Regions from separate parts of the Achromobacter sp. 2789STDY5608615 genome, predicted to be linked through region 3. Evidence: predicted binding sites of a transcription regulator. Region 3 holds the regulator's gene; each other region holds the start of a gene.
What was found. Region 3 encodes FliA, which starts transcription of late flagellar genes. Its sites were predicted from a motif close to CTAAAGTTTNNNNNNNNNNNGCCGNTA; they were not measured.
Positions count from the first base shown of each region.

Region 1: a site for FliA is predicted at 3,509-3,535, ahead of AOZ49_RS17970 (flagellar protein FlaG). Genes of this name have one in related genera too.
Region 2: a site for FliA is predicted at 2,857-2,883, ahead of flgM (flagellar biosynthesis anti-sigma factor FlgM). Genes of this name have one in related genera too.
Region 4: a site for FliA is predicted at 3,299-3,325, ahead of AOZ49_RS25485 (FlxA-like family protein). Genes of this name have one in related genera too.

Region 1 is NZ_CYTY01000019.1:97,312-102,902, forward strand. It holds gene AOZ49_RS17950 (Bug family tripartite tricarboxylate transporter substrate binding protein) at 1-266, shown strand, start outside; gene AOZ49_RS17955 (CaiB/BaiF CoA transferase family protein) at 263-1,495, shown strand; gene AOZ49_RS17960 (acyl-CoA dehydrogenase family protein) at 1,495-2,661, shown strand; gene AOZ49_RS17965 (IclR family transcriptional regulator) at 2,722-3,459, opposite strand; gene AOZ49_RS17970 (flagellar protein FlaG) at 3,603-3,980, shown strand; gene fliD (flagellar filament capping protein FliD) at 4,124-5,512, shown strand; gene fliS (flagellar export chaperone FliS) at 5,531-5,591, shown strand, end outside.
Region 2 is NZ_CYTY01000064.1:9,984-15,574, reverse strand. It holds gene flhF (flagellar biosynthesis protein FlhF) at 1-1,886, shown strand, start outside; gene AOZ49_RS29925 (flagella synthesis protein FlgN) at 1,974-2,450, opposite strand; gene flgM (flagellar biosynthesis anti-sigma factor FlgM) at 2,503-2,796, opposite strand; gene flgA (flagellar basal body P-ring formation chaperone FlgA) at 2,924-3,631, opposite strand; gene flgB (flagellar basal body rod protein FlgB) at 3,800-4,207, shown strand; gene flgC (flagellar basal body rod protein FlgC) at 4,230-4,649, shown strand; gene AOZ49_RS29900 (flagellar hook capping FlgD N-terminal domain-containing protein) at 4,707-5,402, shown strand; gene AOZ49_RS29895 (flagellar hook-basal body complex protein) at 5,473-5,591, shown strand, end outside.
Region 3 is NZ_CYTY01000070.1:11,346-16,936, reverse strand. It holds gene flhC (flagellar transcriptional regulator FlhC) at 31-612, opposite strand; gene flhD (flagellar transcriptional regulator FlhD) at 644-967, opposite strand; gene AOZ49_RS30545 (RNA polymerase sigma factor FliA) at 1,398-2,153, shown strand; gene AOZ49_RS30540 (methyltransferase regulatory domain-containing protein) at 2,348-3,952, shown strand; partial or broken gene AOZ49_RS30535 (flagellin N-terminal helical domain-containing protein) at 4,232-5,591, shown strand, end outside.
Region 4 is NZ_CYTY01000039.1:21,270-26,860, forward strand. It holds gene AOZ49_RS25475 (ABC transporter permease) at 1-1,285, opposite strand, end outside; gene AOZ49_RS25480 (ABC transporter substrate-binding protein) at 1,373-2,698, opposite strand; gene AOZ49_RS25485 (FlxA-like family protein) at 2,826-3,257, opposite strand; gene AOZ49_RS25490 (solute carrier family 23 protein) at 3,391-4,701, shown strand; gene AOZ49_RS25495 (methyl-accepting chemotaxis protein) at 4,754-5,591, opposite strand, start outside.

The DNA.
Region 1 (5,591 bases), on a different contig from region 3:
CGTCCATGGCCGAGTCGGGCGTGCCGGACTTCGACCTGAATTCATGGAACGGCTACTTCGGCCCGGCCGGCATGCCGCCCGAGGTGGTGGCCAGGCTCAACGACGCCATCAAGCAGGTGGTGGCCAAGCCCGACGTGCGCAAGCGCCTGGCGGGCCTGGGCTTTGACGCTTTCTCCAGCTCGCCGGAAGCCTTCGGCCAGTTCGTCGGCGAACAGCGCGACCTGTGGGGCAAGCTGATCCGCGACGCGGGGATCGAGCAGCAATGACGATGTCCGCCGCCGCTTCCCCGCAGGCCGCCGGCCCCCTTGCCGGCGTGCGCATCCTGGACCTCAGTTCGGTCGTGATGGGTCCCTACGCCACCCAGGTGCTGGCCGACCTGGGCGCCGACGTCATCAAGGTCGAATCGCCCGCCGGCGACAACATGCGGGCCGTCGGCCCGATGCGCAATCCGGGCATGGGCCACCTGTACCTGCACCTGAACCGCAACAAGCGCTCGGTGGTGCTGGACCTGAAGACGCCGGAAGGCCGCGAGGCCTGCCTGCGGCTGGCCGAGACCTGCGACGCCCTGCTCTACAACATCCGCCCCCAGGCCATGGCGCGCCTGGGCCTGTCGTACGAGGCGGTGGCGGCGCGCAACCCGCGCATCGTCTACCTGGGCGCCTATGGCTTCGGCGAGGCCGGCCCCTACGCCGGCCGGCCCGCCTACGATGACCTGATCCAGGGCCAGACCGGCATCGCCGCGCTGGCGGCGCAGCAGAGCGGCGACGTGCCGCGCTACGCGCCGCTGACGCTGGCCGACCGCGCCGTGGGCCTGCACGTGGGCATCGCGCTGGTGTCGGCGGTGCTGCACGCCCGCGTCAGCGGCCAGGGCCAGCAGGTCGAGATCCCGATGTTCGAGGGCATGGCGCACCTGGTGCTGGGCGACCACCTGGGCGGGGCCACCTTCGAGCCGCCGCTCGGCCCCACCGGCTACGCTCGGCTGCTGGCGCCGCACCGCCGGCCCTACGCCACCGCCGACGGCTATATCTGCCTGCTGATCTACAACGACAAGCATTGGCGCAACTTCTTCGCGCTGATCGGCCAGCCGGAACTGGCGCAGGATCCGCGCTTTCACACCCACGGCGCCCGCGCGGCCCATATCGACGAGGTCTACGCCTTCGTCGCCGACGTCATCCGCACCAGGACCAGCGAGGCATGGCTGCGGGAACTGGCGGATGCCGACATCCCGGCCTCGCAGCTCTACACGGTCGACGACCTGCTGCTGGACGAGCACCTGGCCGCCACCGGCTTCGTGCAGGACCACCAGCACCCGACCGAGGGCCGCCTGCGCACCCCCGCGCCGCTCGGCCGCTACCAGGGCACGCCGACCGCCATCCGGCGCCCGGCGCCGACGCTGGGCCAGCACAGCCGCGAGGTGCTGGCCGATGCCGGCTACGACCCCGCCGGCATCGACGCGCTCTTCGCCAATCGCATCACCCAGGATGGAACCGACTGATGGACTTTGCATTCACCCCCGATCAACTGGCGTTGCGCGACGCCGTGTCCCGCATCTGCGCGCGCTATCCCGACGAATACTGGCTGGAACGCGACCGTGAAGGCGGCTTCCCCGAGCCGCTGCACGCCGACCTGGCGCGCGACGGCTGGCTCGGCATCGCCATGCCGCCGGAACATGGCGGCGCCGGCCTGGGCATGACCGAGGCCGCGCTGATGATGCAGACCATCGCCGCCTCGGGCGCCGGCTTCACCGGCGCGTCGGCCGTGCACATGAACATCTTCGGCCTCAATCCCGTGGTGGTGTTCGGCAACGACGAACAGCGCGCCCGCTGGCTGCCGCCGCTGATCGCCGGCCGGCAGAAGGCCTGCTTCGCCGTCACCGAGCCCGACGCCGGCCTGGACACCACCAAGCTCGGCACCCGCGCCGTGCGCCAGGGCGACGAATACGTGGTGCATGGACGCAAGATCTGGATCTCGACCGCCCAGGTGGCCGACAAGATGCTGCTGCTGGCGCGCACCACGCCGCTGTCCGAGGTGGCCAAGCCGACCCAGGGCCTGTCGCTGTTCTACACCGACCTGGACCGCGGCAAGGTCGAGGTGCGTGAAATCGAGAAGATGGGCCGCAAGGCGGTGGACTCGAACATGCTGTTCATCGACGGCCTGCGGATCCCGCTGGCGGACCGGATCGGCGAGGAAGGCCGGGGCTTCGAGTACATCCTGCATGGCCTGAACCCGGAACGCATCCTGATCGCGGCCGAGGCGGTCGGCATCGGCCGCGCCGCGCTGGAGCGGGCGGTGCGCTACGCCGGCGAGCGCCATGTGTTCGGCCGGCCGATCGGCCAGAACCAGGGCATCCAGCACCCGCTGGCGCAGGCCTGGATGCAGCTGGAGGCGGCCGACCTGATGGTGTTCAAGGCCGCCAGCCTGTACGACGCCGGCGAACCCTGCGGCCCCAGCGCCAACGCCGCCAAGTACCTGGCGGCCGAGGCCGGCTACAACGCCTGCCAGACCGCCGTGATGACGCTGGGCGGCATGGGCTACGCCAAGGAATACCACGTGGAGCGGCTGCTGCGCGAGAGCTTCATCCCGCGCATCGCGCCGGTCAGCCCGCAGCTGATCATGTGCTTCATCGCGGAAAAGGTGCTGGGCCTGCCGAAGTCATATTGAGGCGCCCGCCCCTTGCGCGTCCGCCCGGCGCGCCTTGCGCCCGGGCCGGCCGGGGCCGCCTCAGGACTGCTGTTCCAGTCCGGTGCAGGCCGCCCGCAGGATGCGGGCGTATTCCTCCTGGCACGGCTCGATCCGGTAGATCGGACCGCCCACGGAGATGGCGTAGTGCTCGCCCGACAGGGTCACCGGCCAGGCGATGGCGCCGACGTCGGGAATCGACTCGCCGCTGTTCATGAACCAGCCGCGCTGGCGCGACAGCGCCAAGTCCTGCAGCACCGCCTCGCGGGTGACCAGCGTGCGTTCGTTGTGGCGCGTCAGCGGCCCGTTGCCGAGCAAGGCGTCGCGGGCCGGCTCGTCCAGCAGCGACATGAGCGCTTTACCCAGCGAATTTGCGTGTACGTCTTTGAACTCGCCGGCAACGGGCGCGTATCGGATCGTATGCGGAGAGTCCAGCACATCCAGGTAGACCACCCGGCCGTCCTGCGTCAGCTTGGCGAAGACGACGGTTTCCCGAGTTGCGTCCCTTAATTCAACCAGACTGGGATAGACCCGGTCCAGCACCGGATCGGCGCGGGCGATGCGTTGCGCCATTGCCAGCAGGCGGCCGGTCGGGTAGTAGCCCTGGCGGCGTCCGGTTTCGTAGAGGTAACCCAGGCCGGTCAGGGTGCGGATCAGCGCCAGGCAGCTGGAAACCGGCACATCCAGCAGCCGGGCCAGTTCCGACAGGGGCAGTGCGCGCTTCTCCCGGGCATAGGTTTCGATGATTTCTATGACTCGCAACGCCGTCTTGACACTCATTGCCCGATCCCAACTTGTTAGCACATGAAACAGCCCGCTGTTACGAGGGCTAAAGTTCCCTGCGGCGCTGCCGTAATCGTAGCTGAGAATTCCCTGAAAACAGCGCGTTCCTCCGAGACGCCCGCACCGCCGCTGGAGTGATCATGGCCGTAACCCCGTTAGCCCCCGCTACGTTCGCACCGTCGCCGGTCGCGGCCGTGCCCATCGTCGCAGATCCATCCGTCACCGTCGCCCCGCCCGTTGCCAGCACCAATAGCAGCGGCGCCGATTCCGCGACGTCGGAGCAGTCGAATTCGCAGAAGCTGCCCCTCGACAAGGCGCTCGACGAAATCAACGAGCAGATGAAGGCCTGGTCGACCCAGCTGCAGTTCGAGGTCGACCCGGACGTCCACCAGGTGGTGGTGTCGGTGGTCGACGCCAAGTCCGGGGACGTCATACGCACCATCCCCAGCGAAGCCGTGCTCAAGATCGCCAAAATGATCGTGAACATGCAGGGAAATGGCATCAAGACCTCGGCTTGACATGAATTCCCGTACTTTCCTCTGTGCCCCTTTTGGCGCCAATCGATGATGGAATCATCGAATTAGGCCCGCCTTATGCCCTTACCCGGCCAATCGCCGGCACCCTATTTTTGACAGAATCGCATCGCTAGGAAGGATTTCACATGGCCTCTATCACCAACCTCGGTTCGTCCTCCGGTCTGCCACTGGAAGAAACGCTGAAAAAGCTGCAAGACGCCGAGGATAAGAAGCTCTCGATCTACACCACGCGCGCGCAAAGCTACCAGACTCGCATCGACGCTTACGCGAAACTGCAGAGCGCCCTGGAAGCGCTGCAAAAGTCCGCTGCCGTGCTGGGCAAGACCGAGACGATGGCTGCCATCAAGGGCAGCGTCACCGGCGGCAACGCCTTGACGGCCAGTGTGGCCGCCGAGGGCGCCACCGCGGGCCAGTACGTCATCGAAGTGAAGAACCTGGCCCGCGCCCAGAGCCTGCAATCGGGCGCCGTGGCAGACCGCACCGCCAAGCACGGCGACACCGGCTCGTTCGAAGTCGAGCTGGCCGACGGCACCAAGCGCACCATCGACCTGAAAGGCGACACCTCGCTCAACGGCATCGTCAAGGCCATCAACGCCGACGACAAGTCCGGCCTGCGCGCCACCGTTATCAATGACGGCAACGGCAACAACTACCTGATGCTGACGGCCAAGGACACCGGTGTCCAGGCCTCGGTCAAGAACATCACCGTCACCGGCGACCAGTCGCTCAAGGACATCCTGTCCTTCAGCACCGCCGCCGACGGCTCCACGACCGGCCTGGCCAATACCAAGGCTGAAGACGCCCAACTGATCATCAACGGCCTCCCCGTCAAGAGCGGCTCGAACAACGTCGCCAACGTCATCGACGGCGTCACGCTGAACCTGACCGAGAAAACCGAGACCGACAAGCCGATCACGCTGAAGCTGGAAGCGGATCCGTCAGTCGCCAGCAAGGCGATCCAGGATTTCGTCAAGAACTACAACTCGCTGCAATCGACCATCAAGAGCCTGACGGCTTTCGACGCCAAGGCGGCCACCAACCAGCCGCTGACCGGCGACGGCACCACCCGCTCGATCCAGGCGTCGGTGACCAACGCGCTGCAAGCCATGCTGGGCGAAGGGTCGGTCCGCTCGCTGGCCGACCTGGGCATCACCACCGATCCCCAGACGCGCCAGCTCAAGCTCGACCAAACCAAGCTGGACAAGGCGCTGAGCACCAATCCGGCCGACGTCACCAAGCTGCTGACCGGCGACAACGGCCTAGCCAAGACTTTCGAAAAGGCTTTCAAGGACGTATTGGGCAGCACCGGTTCGCTCAAGACGCGCACCGACGGCCTGGCCAAGTCGATTAGTGACCTGGACGCCCAGCAAAAGCGCGCCAAGGCCGCCAGCGACGCTGAAATGGACCAGATGCGCACCCGTTTTGTCGCATTGGACAAGTACGTTTCCCAACTGGCCGTCACCGGCAACTACCTGACCCAACAATTTGCGGCGATGAACAAATCGAGCAAATAACCTGTAGAAGATGCATTAATGACTTACGCCGCCCGCCGCCCCACTGGGTCTCAATCCGTCCGCTCCTACGCCGATATCG
Region 2 (5,591 bases), on a different contig from region 3:
TGGTCACGCACCTGCCGGTGCTGGGCTCGGAAGATGAATTCCTGGGCGGCGGCGTGTACGCGCTGGTCGGCCCGACCGGCGTCGGCAAGACCACCACGCTGGCCAAGCTGGCGGCGCGCTGCGTCGCCCGCGAAGGCCGCGAGCAGGTGGCGATGCTGACCACCGACAATTTCCGGATCGGGGCGCTCGAGCAGCTGCAGATCTATGGCCGCCTGATGGGCGTGCCTGCGCACTCGGTGCGCGATGCCGGCGAGTTGCGCCGCATCCTGGCCGAGCTGGGCAATCGCAAGATCGTGCTGATCGACACCACCGGCATCAGCCAGCGCGACCGCCAGGTGGCCGAGCAGGCCGCGATGCTGTGCAACGCCGGCAAGCCGGTGCGCCGCCTGCTGGTGCTCAACGCCGCCAGCCAGGGCGACACGCTGGACGAAGTCGCCCACGCCTATCGCAACGGCGTCGGCGAGGACGTGGCCGGCTGCATCATCACCAAGCTCGACGAGGCCTCGCGCCTGGGCGCGGCGCTGGACACGGCGATCCGCCACCGGCTGCCGATCCATTATTCGTCGATCGGCCAGAAGGTGCCGGAGCACCTGGAGCTGGCGCGCGCCGATGCGCTCATCGACCGCGCCTTCGCCATGGTCGAGCGCGCCCGCGCCCTGTATTCGCCCAGCGAGGCCGACATGGCGTCGCTGTGGTCGACGCCGCGCGAAACCGAGACGACCGTCGATCCCGCCCGCCGCCGCCAGTTGCTGGCTTCGGCGATCCTGCGTCCGCAGGGCGGCGCCGGCACGATCGAGGCCGCGCAGAACCTGGATGACACCCTGGGCTGGCTCGACAGCGACCCGGCCTGCGTGCAGGCTCGCGCCTCGTGGCGCGAGTATGTCAGCGACGGCGCGGGTTCGAGCCTCGCGGCGCTGGGCGAAACGCCCCTGGCGATGGTGCGGCGCGAATTCTCCACCGCCTGCAGCCGCAACCTGCTGGTCATGCACGGCAAGACCAGCATGAAGGGCGAGGCCTTGCCCGGCGGCACGCTGCTCAGCGCGGTGCTGATGAGCGACCGCGGCGCAGCCCTGGCGGCGCCGGCGCAACAGCTGGTGCTGCCGCACGGCATGCTGTCGTCGTTCGCGCCGGCCGCCGCCGCGCAGCCGGACACGGCGGTGGCCCTGGAAGCGCGGGTGCGCTGGCTGAACGAGCAACTGGCCCAGGTGCCGGCCGTGCACATGCTGGAAGCCGGCACTTCGGCGCTGTGGCAGAGCCTGAGCGAGCAGGGCGTGTCGTGGGTGGCGCGCAGCCCGGGCGGCATGCGCGTGATCCAGGATGAATGCCCGACCAACCTGAACGCGGTGGGCAAGAGCGTCGGCTACCTGCCGGTGGGCCAGCCGGGCGACATGCCCGGCCTGCGCGCCGTGCCCGGCGCCCGGCCGGCGCCGTTGGCGCTGTGGGCCTCGGGCACCGAGATCGGCTTGCCGGGCCGCGGCGACGAGACCCGCTTCCGGCTGGTGTGCGCCCGCCTGATCGATACCGCCAGCGGCGAAGTGGCCGGCCAGTTGTTCGGCCTGACCAACCTGGCCGCGGGCCAGGCGGACGCCGCCACGGTGGCGCGCTGGCTGGTGCTGCAGGAAGAGGCGCGAGCCGGGTTCCGCTACATGGCCAATGCCTGGCAGGCGCTGCCCGCGGTCGACGGCTCGCATACGCTGGCGCGGCAGTCGCTCATGGCCGGCCAGCTGGGCGCGGCCTGCTGGCAGCTGGCGCATGCGTCGGCGGCGGACGGCGTGCGCGCCACGCTGGCCGGCGTCGTCAGCCCGGAGCGCAAGCTGTCCGGACGCCTGCTGCCGGTGGCGCTGCTGAAGATGTTCGCCATGCTGGAAATGGCCGGCGGCGTCTAGCGCGCCCCGACTCGGGACGGCCGCATGGCCGCCAAGACAAACAGCCCGCGAAAGCGGGCTGTTTGTCTTGGGGCGTCGGGATCCGGCTCAGCCGGCGACGATGGGCTTTCGGCCCGGCGTGGCGCGGGCGCCGCGGCCCTGGGCGTCGTAGGTCGAGGTGCCGCCCAGGCCGCCGATCTGGCGCAGGGCGTCCAGCGATTGCTGGGTATAGCGCAGGTGCACGTCGATCAGGGCGCCGTTGCGCATGTTGATTTCGTTGGCCGACGCCGACTTGGCCAGCAGGGCCTGCCAGACGTCGGACAGTTGCGGGTGCTGCACGGCGGCCTGCTCGGTGCCGGCGTGGCCGGCGGGCAGGCCGATTTCGGCCAGCAGGCCGTCGCGGGTGTGGCTGAGGTCGACCAGCTGCTGGGCGATATTGCCCTTGCGCTCGGTGATGTCATGCAGCGCGTCGACGTTGCCCGGCCCGACCAGCACTTTGGTTTCTTCTTCCAGGATGGAGGAAAACTCGGTGATCAGGGCATCTTCCTGCTTCATACAGGCTTGCAGGGACTCGACAGGGCTCATGGTCATACTCGGGCGGACGGGTCGAAAAAACGGCGATCTTGCAAAAACGCTATTACTTCAGCAGGTCGCGGGCGCTGGCGATCAGGCCATCGGCGATGCGGCTGGTGTCGATCTTGAGCTGGCCCGAGGCGATGGCGGCGCGAATCGCGGCGACGCGCTCGACGTTGATGTCGTTCGAGCCGTCCTGCAGGGCCAGCATCTTGCGCGAGGCCGAGCTCAGCGCGACCTGCGAGCTGCTGGCGCCGCTGCCGCTGCCGGCGCCGTAGGCCTGGGCGACCGCGGACTCGGCGCGAGGGCTGACCGCATCTGCCGAGATGGGCCGGTTGGTTGTCGAATTGATTTTCAAGGTTTTCTCCGCAGGGCGTCCTGGGTCGGTTTGCGACGGCTCCGCCTACTTATGTCTCTGTAACGACAGGGTCGGAAGGAACTTTAGGGCAGGAGGGCGCTTGCCGCAACGCGATATGTAACATTGACTAAAGTTGTATTTCGACCAGGCCTGCGTTGCGCACCACGCCGCTGACCACCTGTCCGCTGGCGGTGCGGACCTGGACCGTGGCGCCCGGCGCCGCGTTGTCCAGGGCCTGCCCCTCGCTGCTGACCACGAAACCCTTGCCGCGGGCGTTGATCCGGACGTTCGAGCCGCGCACCACCGACTGGGCGTTGCGCAGGGCGGCGCCCTTGACCGGCTGGCCGGCGTTGATCCGGTAGGCCGCCGTCATGCCGACCACCGTGTCGGGATTGGTGATGACGCCCGGGGGCAGGGCCACCAGGTCGCCGTCGCGCGGCGCCAGGTCGGCGGGCGTCAGGGCCTGGCCAGCGGCGATCATGCGCGAAGCGACGTAGTAGTAGCCCGGCACGCTGACCGTGGCCTGCACGTAGGTGGTCCAGGGCTTGGGCGCATTGCAGCGCACGCCGACCGTCATGCGCGAGCGCAGCTTCATGCCCGAGGGCATAAATGGGGACATGGCATCGCAGGGCGCCAGGCGGTCCGCCCGCGGCGGATCGATGGCCACCGATGCCTGGCCGGGCAGGGCGGCCAGTTGTTCCAGCAAATAGGTCTGCGCGGCGATGATGATCGCCTCCGGCGCCTGGACGGCGGCGTCCTGCGCCTGGGCCGTCGGGGCCAGCAGCAGGGCGGCCAGGCAGGCGGCGCGCGCGCGGAGCTTTGCGGAGAATTTCATCATGTCCGAATTGTAGAAGCCCGCGCGGCTTGGCAATACGTGAATTGGATGAGAAATGACGGGTTATTTGGCTGATTGTGTTGAGGCACCCGCTTCTATGATGCCGTCATCCAATGGGATAACGGTGCGTCCGCTGTCCCGGGTTTCATCCGTATTCAAGGCGACCCGATGCTAGACCGGCTTAATGAAGATTTCCGCTTCTTCCAGCAGTCCCTGGGACTGCGCGCGCAGCGCCAGGAAGTGCTGTCCTCGAACATCGCCAATGCCGACACGCCCAACTACAAGGCGCGCGACTTCGATTTCAAGACGGCGATGCAGAACGCCATGGAAGGCACCAAGCGCCTGCCGGATACCTCGCTGACCCTGACGTCGGCGCGTCACATCCCGGCCAAGGCCGTGTCGCAGGGGCCGACCGATCTGCTGTACCGCCTGCCGTACCAGCCCAGCATGGACGGCAACACGGTCGACATGGACATCGAACGGGTCCAGTTCGCCGACAACACCTTGCACTACCAGAGCACGATGCAGCTGCTGTCGGGTCGCATCCGGACCATGATGGCCGCCATCCAGGATTGATTTTCATAGGGAACCGCAGGCAATGTCCTTGTTGAGCATTTTCGATATCGCCGGTTCGGCGCTGAGCGCGCAGTCACAGCGCATGAACGTGGCGGCCAGCAACATGGCCAACGCCGACAGCGTGGTCGGTCCCGACGGCCAGCCGTACCGGGCCCGCCAGGTGGTGTTCCAGGTCAACCCGCCGGCCGGCCAGACGCAGGGCCGCGAGATCGGCGGCGTGCGCGTGGCCGGCGTGGTGGTGGACCAGTCCCCCCTCAAGCAGGTCTACGACCCCAAGCATCCGATGGCCGACGCGCAGGGCTACGTCAGCATGCCCAACGTCGATCCGATCGCGGAAACCGTCAACATGATCGCGGCGTCGCGTTCGTATCAGGCCAACGTCGAGGTGCTGAACACCGCCAAGAGCCTGATGCAGAAAACCCTCACCATCGGCCAATCCTGATCCGTCTGATTCCGCGCGCCGCGCCGCCCGCGCGGAAGTCTTTGAAGAAGTGAACCCATGACCACCGTTGACCAATCCACCAGCAAGACCGGCCTGGGCCTGGCGCAAAGCGGCGCCAACGGCTCCAGCACCGCCCAGGGCCTGCAGGACCAGTTCCTGAAGCTGCTGGTCACGCAGCTCAAGAACCAGGATCCGCTGAACCCGATGCAGAACGCCGAGCTGACCTCGCAGCTGGCGCAGATCTCCACCGTGGAAGGCATCACCAACCTCAAGAACACCATGCTGGCCATCAGCGGCCAGATCGACGTGTCGCAATCCATGAACGCGGTCGCGATGATCGGCAAGGGTGTGCTGGTGCCCGGTTCGGCCGTCAAGGTCGGCGTGGACGCCGCGAACCCCTCCGAACGCGTGGTCACGCCCTACGGCATCGACCTGCAGAAGGACGCCGCCAAGGTCCAGGTGCGCATTTCCGACGCCAACGGCCAGGTCGTGCGCACCATCGAGCTGGGCGAGCAGAAGGCCGGCGTGTACACGCTGGACTGGGACGGCAAGAACGACGCCGGCGTGGCAATGGATGCGGGCGCCTACACCGTGTCCGTCCTGGCCACGGATGGCGATGACAAGAAGGTGGCCGCCGAAGTGCTGAAGTACGGCAAGGTCAAGAGCGTGGCCTACTCCACCAACGGCCTGCGCCTGGATATGGGCCTGGATGGCCAGACCAGCATGCTGGATGTGCGCAAGGTGATCGGCTGAGGCCAGCCGGTTTGATTATCAGCCGGCGCCACGGCGGCGGTTTCCCCTTTAAAGATTAGCGAGAGAAAACATGGGTTTCGGACAAGGATTGAGCGGCCTGAACGCCGCGGCGCAGAACCTGGACGTCATCGGCAACAACATCGCCAACTCGGGCACCGTCGGCTTCAAGTCGTCGACCGCGTCGTTCGC
Region 3 (5,591 bases):
CAGGGCTTTTGATGTATTTGGACGCGCCGCTCAGGAACGGGCGGCGTCTACGGCTGGCGCGGGACGGCTGCCCGCGCGCGCCTTGGCGGCGGCGCGGGTCTTGCCGGCCCGGGGTGGCGGACGGCAGATCGCGCACACGAAATCCGACTGCGGATCATGCGCGTGCGCGATGAAATGTCCGCCGCACTGGCGGCAGGCGGACAGCTGCAGCATGCCGCTGTCGAAGAACCGCACCAGCATCCAGGCCCGGGTGAAGCTCAGCACGGGCTCGGCGGATTCGGCGTTGTCCACGCCGGCGTTCTCGAGATAGAGGCGGTACGCGTCGATGATGGCGCGGATGCCCTTGCTGCTGGTGCGCGTATTCAGGAACGAATACACGTTGTAGAACAACGAGGAATGGATATTCGGCAACCAGGTCATGAACCAGTCGACCGAAAAAGGCAGCATGCCCTTCGGTGGCGAGCAGCCGCGGATTTCGCGGTACAGACGTGCCAGGCGGTCGTGGCTGAGGCTGGTTTCAGCCTCCAACACCTGCAGCCGCGCGCCCAGAGTGATCATGGAGCTGGCTAGCAGGATGTCATCCGCTTCCTGCGAAACGCTCTTGGTGGCCATTACACGTGTCCGAGTGGGAATCGACAGGCCGTCAGGCCAGTTCTTCAACAGGTTGCTTGGCCAGCAGGATCGTCGCGTGCGCTTGCTGCAGCGCGCCGCCCAGCACATCATGGGTCAGTGCGGACAGCAGGCTGTAGTCGTCGAAACGGAAACGGCACAGGAGCGAACTGGAGCTGGCCAGCTTCACCAGCTGAGCCGGAGAAAGACGCATCAGGATATCGGCAACCTCGTTGCTGAAACCCAGGCGGAACATCGATGCAGCATAGTCATCGCGCAGCATGCGCTGTGCGAGAAGAAGGTAGGACAGATTCACTTCACGGATATCTGCCAGCAAAGAATTTTCGACTTGTTGCACGCCCGACTCCCTATTCCCTATCCCACCGAAGGGGCTTGATAACCAAGGACAATGGCAACGTTTGTTGCACAGTATCCGCTGCATCCTGTTTTAATGCGAAATGTATCATTTGTTCGCAATTTAAGTAAAATTTACCACAGGTCATGTCATTTTCTATGACTTATATGACAAATCTTTGTTGATATCGCGCAACTAGAGACTTTAGATACACCTTGACATAGAAAGTCCTGGCAAATGTACGTCAATTTGGCAAATAAGCATTCAAAACGTTGCGTGCTTTAAGGAATGAAATACCGACTTTTGCCGACAATGACACCTTGCCGATCACAAAATATTGCTAGCTTTAGCGTAGCCGCGCGTTTGTCGACAATGTCGCAAATTGACAACAACCGACAATGCGTCACGATGGACACCGCCTGACACTCCCGCAATGCCCCACGCAGATGACAGCTTGGTCGAATATGCCCCGCTAGTGCGGAAGCTGGCCCTGCAATTGCTCGCCCGGCTGCCGGCCAGCGTTGAGCTCGACGACCTGATCCAAGCCGGCATGATCGGCCTCTTGGATGCCGTGCGCCGCTACCAGGAAACCGCCGACGCCCAGTTCGAGACCTACGCCACCACCCGCATCCGCGGCGCCATGCTCGACGAGCTGCGGGGCCAGGACTGGCTGCCGCGCAGCGTGCGCGCCAAGGCCCGCAAGATCGAACAGGCCATCCAGCAGCTCGAGCAGCGCCTGATGCGCGCGCCCTCCGAGGCCGAGATCGCGCAGCAGATGGAAATGCCGCTGGCCGAATATCAGACGCTGTTACACGACGCCCAGGGCGTGCAGATCGTCCACTACGAAGACTTCGCCACCGAGCACGACGCCGCGTCGGGCCAGACCGACTGGACCGCCACGCTGAATCACGGCACCGCCGGCGGCAACCCGCTGGACTCGCTGCTGGCCGGCGATTTCCGCCAGGCGCTGATCCTGGCCATCGACACCCTGCCCGACCGCGAGAAACTGCTGTTGTCGCTGTGCTACGAACAGGGCCTGAACCTGAAGGAAATCGGCGCGATCATGAACGTGACCGAGGCCCGCGTCTGCCAATTGCGCTCGCAGGCCACCGCGCGCATCCGCGCCAAGCTGCGCGAACAGGCCTGGCAGCACCTGCCCCAGGAAGGGCAGATCGCGCAGATCATCTGACGGGCGCAGCCGCCGGACCGGATGCCCCGTCCGACGCCCAGGCGGCGCGTCTTGCGTCCGGAATTCCGGGAAAATCGGACGTTGTTCATGCCATTACGCCCCCGGCGCCCTTGTTAGCCTTCCACGCTGACACCAATAATGGTGCGCGCGGCGATCCGCCGCCGGCCGCGCACCGCGATCCCTGGAATTTCGCCATGAGCGCACCCGACGTCCTGACGCAGGCCATTTCCGACGCCTACGACGAAACCCCGTACATTTCCCTGCCCTTTTCCTACACCTCGCCCGGCAACCTGCGCGCGGTCGCGCACCTGTACCAGTTGCCGGCGCCGGCGCTGGAGCAGGCCCGGGTGCTGGAACTGGGCTGCGCCGCCGGCGGCAACCTGTTGCCATTCGCGCTGGCCTACCCCGAGGCCCGCGTCGTCGGCATCGACCTGTCGCCGCAGCAGATTGACGCGGGCCGGCTGATCGCGGAAGCGGCGGGCGCGCGTAATCTCGACCTGCGGGCCATGAGCCTGACGGACATCACCGCCGACTTCGGCACTTTCGACTACATCATCTGCCACGGCGTGTTCAGCTGGGTGCCGCCGGAGGTGCGTGACGCGATCCTGCGCATCTGCCGCGAAAACCTGGCGCCGCAAGGCATCGCCTACGTCAGCTACAACACCTATCCGGGCTGGAAGGCGTCCGACGTGATCCGCGACGCCATGATCCTGAACAGCTTCGGCGCGGAAACACCGCAGGACAAGCTGGTTCGCGCCAAGGCCATGCTGGAACTGATCGAGGGCGGCCTGTGGCAGAGCAACCCGCTGCGCTCGGCGCTGCAGGAAGCCGCCCGCAAGCTGCGCGGACAGACCGATCACTATCTGCTGCACGAATACCTGGAGGCGATCAACACGCCCTGCTATTTCCTGGAATTCGCCGCCGCGGCGCAACAAGCCGGCCTGGCCTACGTGACCGATGCCGAACCGCAATTGACGTTCCCCTCCACGTTCGGCGGCACCGTGGCGCTGGGCCTGAACGGGCTGTCGGTCAACGCCGGCCGGGAAATGCGCGAGCAATACCTCGATTTCGCCATCGGCCGCTCGTTCCGCAAGAGCCTGCTGGTGCATGCCGAGCGCGCCGGCGACATTCTCGACCAACCCGAGGGCGGCGCCTTTGTCGCCATGCATTTCGCCGCCGACCTGACGCCGCTGCCCGGCGCGGCGGGCGCCCCGGCCGGGCAACGCCAGCTCCGCACCGCCGCCGGGACCGCCATCACCACCCAGGATCCGGGCATGATCGCGTTGATGGAAACGCTGGCCCAGGCCTGGCCGCGATCGCTGCCATTCGCCGCGCTGCTCGAAACCCAGCGCGGACACGCGGCCGACGCGGCGGCCGACACCCTGGCCAACGCGATGATCGGCCACCTGGTGACGCTGGTGCAGGCCAGCGCCCTCCACTACCGCCTGGAACCGGCCGCCTACCAACCCGCGCAGGCCAAGCCGCGCCTGATCCCCGGCGCCCTGCAATTACTACAAGAAGTAACAAAACCGAATTCCCAGGTCGGCATGCACAACCTCTGGCATCACCCGGTCACGGCGCCCACCGACGCCCCGCACCAATATCTGATGCGCCACATCGACGGCGAGCACAGCAGCGCCGAACTGCGCACCCTGGCGCGCGACGCGCTGACCGCGGGACGCCATCCGCACCCGGACGGCAAATCCTACAAGGGCGCCCGCAACCTGGATCCGGTGGCCCAGGAAATCGTCAACAGCCTGCTGGCCGCCCTGCGCCGCGCCGGCCTGCTGCTGCACTGACAGGCCCGTCCGGCGGCCGTGCTCCGGCCGTCGGACAAGTCTGTATATGGTGCTTCCTCACCCGTCCGGCCGCCCGGCCAGACCGTAAGACCAGTCTGTAAGTGGTATCCAACAACATTTTGCGAATACCAAAAAAAAGCCCTAAAGATTGATTTGCGACTGCCGTAATCCTTGCAACGGAGAAATTCGAAGACGCAAGAAATCGAATTCTTCCCGTTACAACGATGGGCGGCCCCGCTGCCCGGTTTGAAGAAGCCTTTCTCTCTTGGGAGCCTAAACATGGCTGCAGTCATTAACACCAACTACTTGTCGCTGGTTGCTCAGAACAACCTGAACAAGTCGCAATCTTCCCTGGGTACCGCCATCGAACGCCTGTCGTCGGGCCTGCGCATCAACAGCGCCAAGGACGACGCCGCCGGTATGGCCATTGCCAACCGCTTCACCGCCAACGTGAAGGGTCTGACCCAAGCCGCTCGTAACGCCAACGACGGTATCTCGCTGGCCCAGACGACGGAAGGCGCCGCCTCCGAAATCAACACCCACCTGCAGCGCGTTCGCGAACCGTCGGTGCAAGCCGGCAACGGCAGCTACTCGCAAGAGCAGCTGAACTCGATGCAAGACGAAATCAACCAGCGTCTGTCGGACATCGACCGCATCTCGCAACAAACCGACTTCAACGGCGTGAAGGTTCTGTCGGCCAACGCCAAGCCCCTGACGCTGCAAGTCGGCGCCAACGACGGCGAAACCATCACCCTGAACCTGTCGGAAATCAGCGTCAAGACGCTGGGTCTGGACGGCTTCAACGTGAACGGCACCGGCGTGACGCAAAACCGCACCGCCACCGTGTCCGACCTGCAAGCCGCTGGCGGTTCCGCCACCGGCAACGACTGGACCGTGACCACGAACCACGCCAGCGCCACCGCTGACCAAGTGTTCGCCAAGCTGGAAGGCGGCAACAAGGTCACCATCGGTACCGGCACCGCCGCTACCGTCTACAGCTACGACGCCGCCAACAAGAACTTCACGTTCACCGACAAGTCGGCCTCGAACGCCGCCACCGTCACCTCGCTGGCCAACTCGCTGCGCCCGGCCACCGGCACCACGACCGCCACCTACACCCACAGCAACGGCTCCGCTTCGACCTCGTTCGAAGTCGACGCCACGGGCAAGGTCACCGCCGGCGGTCAAGCCGCCTACCTGGACGCCGCCGGCAACCTGACGACCAACAGCGCCAGCGCCACCGCCGCCACGCTCGACTCCGTCATGACGGCTGCGTCGAACAACACCGGCACCGCCGGTTCGTCGTCGGTCTCCATCAATGGCAAGACGTACTCCAACACGGGTACGGCCAACCAACTGACGTTCACCAACACCATCGCTTCCGATGCGCTGCTGGCCAACGTCAAGGCTGCCGCCAACTCGACGATCCAGCTGGGTCAAGGCATCACCAGCGCCACGGTCACGCTGGCCAACGGCACCTCGTCCGACACGTACGTCGACGACAAGGGCGCGTTCACGACCACCAAGAACTACACCACCGTCTACACCGTCGACCCCAACACGGGCAAGGCCACGGTCAAGAGCGGCACGGGCGCAGGCGACTACGCTCCCAAGGTTGGCTCCACCGCCTACGTCAGCG
Region 4 (5,591 bases), on a different contig from region 3:
TGATCCAGGACGAGGTCAGCAGCGTGCCGGTGCCCGGGATCTCCACCCCGCGGAACGTGCGCAGCAATCCGATCGCCAGCACGATGCCCGGGATCGCCAGCGCCGCCGAGGCCAGGAAGTCCAGCCACTGGCGAGCCGGCAGCCGGGTGCGCAGCATCAGGTAGGCGATGGCGGTGCCCAGGATCACGTCCACGCCCGCCGCCAGGCCGCAATAGAGCAGGGTGTTGGCGATCATGCCCTGCGACTCGCTGAACACCGCGCTGTAGTGCGCCAGCGTGTAGCCGTCCGGCAGCGGCGCGAAGCTCCAGACACTGGCCAGCGACAGCAGCAGCACGCCCATGTGCGGCGACAGCACCAGCAGCAGCACCAGGATGATCCAGCCATAGGCCAGCACGCTTTCCGCCGGCCGCAGCTTGCGCTTCTGGATCGAGTTGCCGCCCTTTTGCAGCGTGGAATAGTCGCGGCCCTTGAGCACCCGCGCCGACAGCCACAGCGCCAGGATCGAGAAGGCGATCATGATGACGCTGATGACGTAGCCCAGCGGATCCTCCAGCCCCACCTGCGTGATGCGCAGATAGGCCTGCGGCGCCAGCATGTTGGTGGTGCCCAGCACCAGCGGCGTGCCGAGGTCGTCGAATACCTTGACGAACACCAGCGAAGTCCCGGCCACGTAGCCCGGCAGCGCCAGCGGGAAGATCACGCGGCGGAACAGCCGGAAGCCGCGCGCGCCCAGATTGAAGGCGGCTTCTTCCATGGCGCCGTCGATGTTGCGCAGGGCCACCACCAGGTTCATCAGGATGAACGGGAAGTAGTGCAGCGCCTCGACGAAGATGACGCCGTTCAGGCCTTCCATGAACGGGATGGTGAAGCCGAACCAGTCGTTCAGCAGCAGGTTGACGCTGCCCGAGCGGCCGAAGATCAGCTGCATCGCCACCGCGCCGACGAAGGGCGGCATGATCAGCGGCAGCACGCCCAGCGTCTGGATGATGAGCGCGCCGCGGAAGTCGAAGCGCACCGTGAAGTACGCCAGCGGCACCGCGATCAGCGAGGCCAGCAGCGCCGACCAGCCGGCCACGTAGAGGCTGTTGAAGAACGCCTCCAGCATCAGCGGCTGGTTGAAGAACGCGCCGAAGTGGCCGATGGTGAAGCCGCCGTCGGCGTTGACGAAGGCGCTGTAGAACACCGTGCCCACCGGCACGGCCAGGAACAGCGCCAGGAAACCCAGCACCAGGAGCGCGGCCAGCACGGGGCCGGCGGGCAGGCGTGAATGGCCCGGAAGATTCATCGAGATTCCCGTAATGGTTCAAGACAGGCCGCCCGCGGCGGGGCGGCGGCCGGACGGGGCGAGCCCCCCGTCCGGCGCGAGCCGGGCTCAGAGCGCCGCGGCTTCCCGCGCCAGCTTCACGGCCTGCTCATAATTGCTCTTGGCCGTGCCGTTCCATTCGCCTTCCAGCTTGGTGATCTGCTGGTTGACCGCGGCGTCCTTCTTGTTGCCGCTGAAGATCTTCAGGAACTCGGGATCGGCGGCCTGCTTGCCGTCCACCAGCGGCGCCCAGGCCAGCTTGCGGGCCTGCGCCAGCAGTTCGGCCGGCTTGCCGCTCTTGCCCTTGTCGCCGAGCTTGGCTTCGGCGTCGTAGATCGCCTTGGTCGCCGCCTGCAACCCCTTCAGGCGGAACGTGACGGTCTGGTCGTACAGCGACTGCACCACGTAATAGCGCGTCTGCGACAGGTCGGCGTTGAACTGCACCTTGCTGCGGCGCGCGATCTCGGCGGGATCCGGATAACCCTGCGGCACCTTGCCGCCCAGCGCCGAATACGGCAGCACCGGCAGGCGCGAGATCTTCGGCTCCAGCAGCAGTTCCTGGCCCGCCTGGCTGAGCGTGAAGGCGATGAACTTCTTGCCTTCTTCGGTGTTCTTGGCGCCGTCGATCAGCGCGATGTTGGCCGGCACGATGGCGGTCTCGGAGGGATAGACGAATTCCACCGGGAACTTCGAGTACTTGCTCGACAGGCCGAAGAAGTCGATCACCGGACCCGCGCCGAACTGGCCGTTGTTGACGCCGTCCGGCACGCCGAACGAACGCTCGGTGACGGCGCTGCTGTTGCCCGACATGCGCAGCAGCGTGTTCCAGCCGTCGTCCCAGCCTTCGCCCTGCAGGATGGTCTCGACCGTCAGGTGCATGGTGCCCGAGCGCGACGGCGAGGTGATGCCGACGTGGCCGAACCAATGCGGCGCCAGCAGGTCTTTCCATTCGACCGGCGCGGGGATCTTGTGCGCGGCGATGTAGCGCGTGTTGTAGACGATGCCGTAGCCGGCCAGCGCCTGGCCCAGGTACATGCCGCCCGGGTCGTTGATGGGGTAGTTGCCGATCTTGTCCGGCACGTCCTTGTTGGCGACGTCCGCCGACTTGGCCAGCAGCTTGTCGCGGCCCAGCACCTCGAAGGCGTCCGGCGCGCTGGCCCAGAACACTTCCGGACGCTGCCCGGCCGGCGTCTCGCGCACGTAGGCGATGCCGGACACGGTGTTCTTGTTGAGGATTTCCAGCGTGATGCCGGGGTTGGCCTTCTCGAACGCGGTCTTGTAGGCCTGGGTCAAATCTTTCGGGAACGACGTGATCACCGTGACGGTGCCCGCCAGGGCGGGGGCGGCGCAGGCGGCCAGCAGCGCCCCTGCAAGGGCTGTGCGCATTGCATGCATGGTTTGTCTCCGTGGTTTTTTGATTTGTCCGGAGACCTTAGCGGCTGCATGCGCCGCCAGTCCAATCACAAATTTTGATGCGCGCCATCAGTGTGGCGGGCATTCGGGAGAACCCGCGGGAAGAAAGCTAGGCCGTGGCCGAGACGCCGCCGGTGGCCTTGGCCATCGCCTTGATCTTCTCGGTCATCACCTTCTGGATCTGGCCCATGATCTGCTGCGCCTGTCCGTTCAACGCCTGCATCTGGGTGGCTTTCTGTTCCGCCGACGCATTGCTGTCGCGCACGCGTGCGATCTGCTCCATGACGCGCTTGAGCTGGCGTTGCAGTTCCTTGATCACCTGGGTGTAATAGTCGTCGTTTTCGGACGATTCGGTTTCCTGGGTCTGGCCCACCTTCGTGGCGCCGGCGTTGTTGACGCGGATCTTGCCGTCGGGCGTGACGCTGACGCCCGGATCGCCGGCCTTGGCGTCCTTGGCTTCCTTGTTGGCCTGGATCTTCTGGGCCCACAGGTCCGCCATGCTGCCGATGCGCGAGGTGCCGCTGATGGAATCGATGGCCATGGAAGTCTCCGGGGCAGAAGGATTGACTGGGGTTTCCACTAATACGGCATCTGGCCGGGGAACTTAAGTTGCCGCCCGTTCCCGGCCCCCTTTACACTGGCGCCCGCTCACACCAATCACTCCCGGGGAATCCATGTCCAAGACCTATTTTCCGCGCTGGCGCCTGGCGGACGACGCCCAGCCCGGCGTCATCATCGCCCCCGATGAACGGCTGTCCTGGCCCAAGAACGTGGCCATGGGCGCCCAGCACGTGGTGGCGATGTTCGGCTCCACCGTGCTGGCGCCGCTGCTGATGGGCTTCGATCCCAACGTCGCCATCCTGATGTCGGGCATCGGCACCCTGATCTTCTTCCTGTTCGTCGGCGGCCGCGTGCCCAGCTACCTGGGGTCCAGCTTCGCCTTCATCGGCGGCGTCATCGCCGTCACCGGCTATGCCGGCGGCGGCGCCAACGCCAATATCGGCGTGGCGCTGGGCGCCATCATCGCCTGCGGCCTGGCCTATACCCTGATCGGCGTCCTGGTCTGGATCGCCAACGGCCGCGCCGGCGGCGGCGCCAACTGGATCGACACCCTGATGCCGCCGGTCGTGACCGGCGCGGTGGTCGCGGTGATCGGCCTGAACCTGGCCCCGATCGCCGCCAAGGGCGCCATGGGCGCCTCGGGCTTCGACAGCGCCATGGCGATCGTCACCATCCTGTGCGTGGGCGGCATCGCCGTCTACACCAAGGGCATGGTGCAACGCCTGCTGATCCTGGTCGGCCTGATTCTGGCCTGCGTGGTCTACGCAATCTGCGCCAACGGCCTGAACCTGGGCAAGCCGATCGATTTCTCGGCCGTGTCGGCCGCCGCCTGGTTCGGCCTGCCGCACTTCGCCGCGCCGGTCTTCAAGGCCGAGGCCATGGGCCTGATCGTGCCGGTGGCCATCATCCTGGTCGCCGAGAACCTGGGCCACGTCAAGGCGGTCAGCGCCATGACCGGCCAGGACCTGGACCGCTATCTGGGCCGCGCCTTCGTCGGCGACGGCGTGGCGACCATGGTCTCGGGCGCCGTCGGCGGCACCGGCGTCACCACCTACGCCGAGAACATCGGCGTGATGGCGGTGACCCGCATCTATTCGACGCTGGTGTTCGTGATCGCCGCGCTGATCGCCATCGTGCTGGGCTTCTCGCCCAAGTTCGGCGCCCTGATCCAGACCATTCCCGGGCCCGTGCTCGGCGGCATGTCGGTGGTGGTGTTCGGCCTGATCGCCATTGCCGGGGCCCGCATCTGGGTGGTGAACCAGGTCGATTTCAGCGACAACCGCAACCTGATCGTGGCCGCGGTCACGCTGGTGCTGGGCGCGGGCGACTTCACCGTCAAGCTGGGCAATTTCACGCTGGGCGGCATCGGTACCGCGACCTTCGGCGCGATCATCCTGTACGCGTTGCTGCGCCGCAAGAAGTAGGGCGGGGCGGAGCCGCGACCGGCTGTGATCGGCCGCGGCCGCGCCACCTCGCTCAGGAGCGCGACAGGCGCGACGCTTGCGTCCTGCCGCCGACCTGCACCGGCGCCACCTCGATCACCTGGCCCGACTGGGTCTTGAAGACCGCGGTCGCTTCCGCCAGGCGCCGTGCCTGGTCTTCCATTGCCGAGGCGGCGGCCGAGGCCTCTTCCACCAGCGCGGCGTTCTGCTGCGTCACCTCATCCATCTGCGAGACCGCCAGGCTGACCTGGTCGATGCCGCCGGCCTGCTGGGCCGAGGCCGCCGAGATCTCGCCCATGATGTCGGCCACCCGCTGCACCGAGACCACGATTTCCTCCATGGTCTGGCCGGCCGCCGACACCTGGGACGAGCCGGCCGCCACGGTTTCGACCGAGGTCTCGATCAGCGCCTTGATCTCCTTGGCCGCCTGCGCCGCGCGTTGCGCCAGGGTGCGCACCTCACCCGCCACCACGGCGAAGCCCTTGCCCTGTTCGCCGGCGCGGGCCGCCTCCACGGCGGCGTTCAGCGCCAGGATATTGGTCTGGAAGGCGATGCCGTCGATCACCGAGACGATGTCGGCGATGCGCCGCGAACTGTCGGAGATGCCTTGCATGGTGGCCACTACCTGGCCGACGGTATGGCCGCCGCGCTGCGCCACCTCCATGCTCACCGCCGCCAGCTGGTTGGCCTGGGCGGCATTCTCGGCGTTCTGCTTGACCGTGGCGGCCAGCTCTTCCATGGTCGAGGCGGTCTCTTCGAGCGCGGCCGCCTGCTCCTCGGTGCGGGTCGACAGGTTGGCGTTGCCGGCGGCGATCTCGGCCGCGCCGACGTTGATCTCCTCGACCCCCTGGCGCACCGTCGTCACCGTGCGT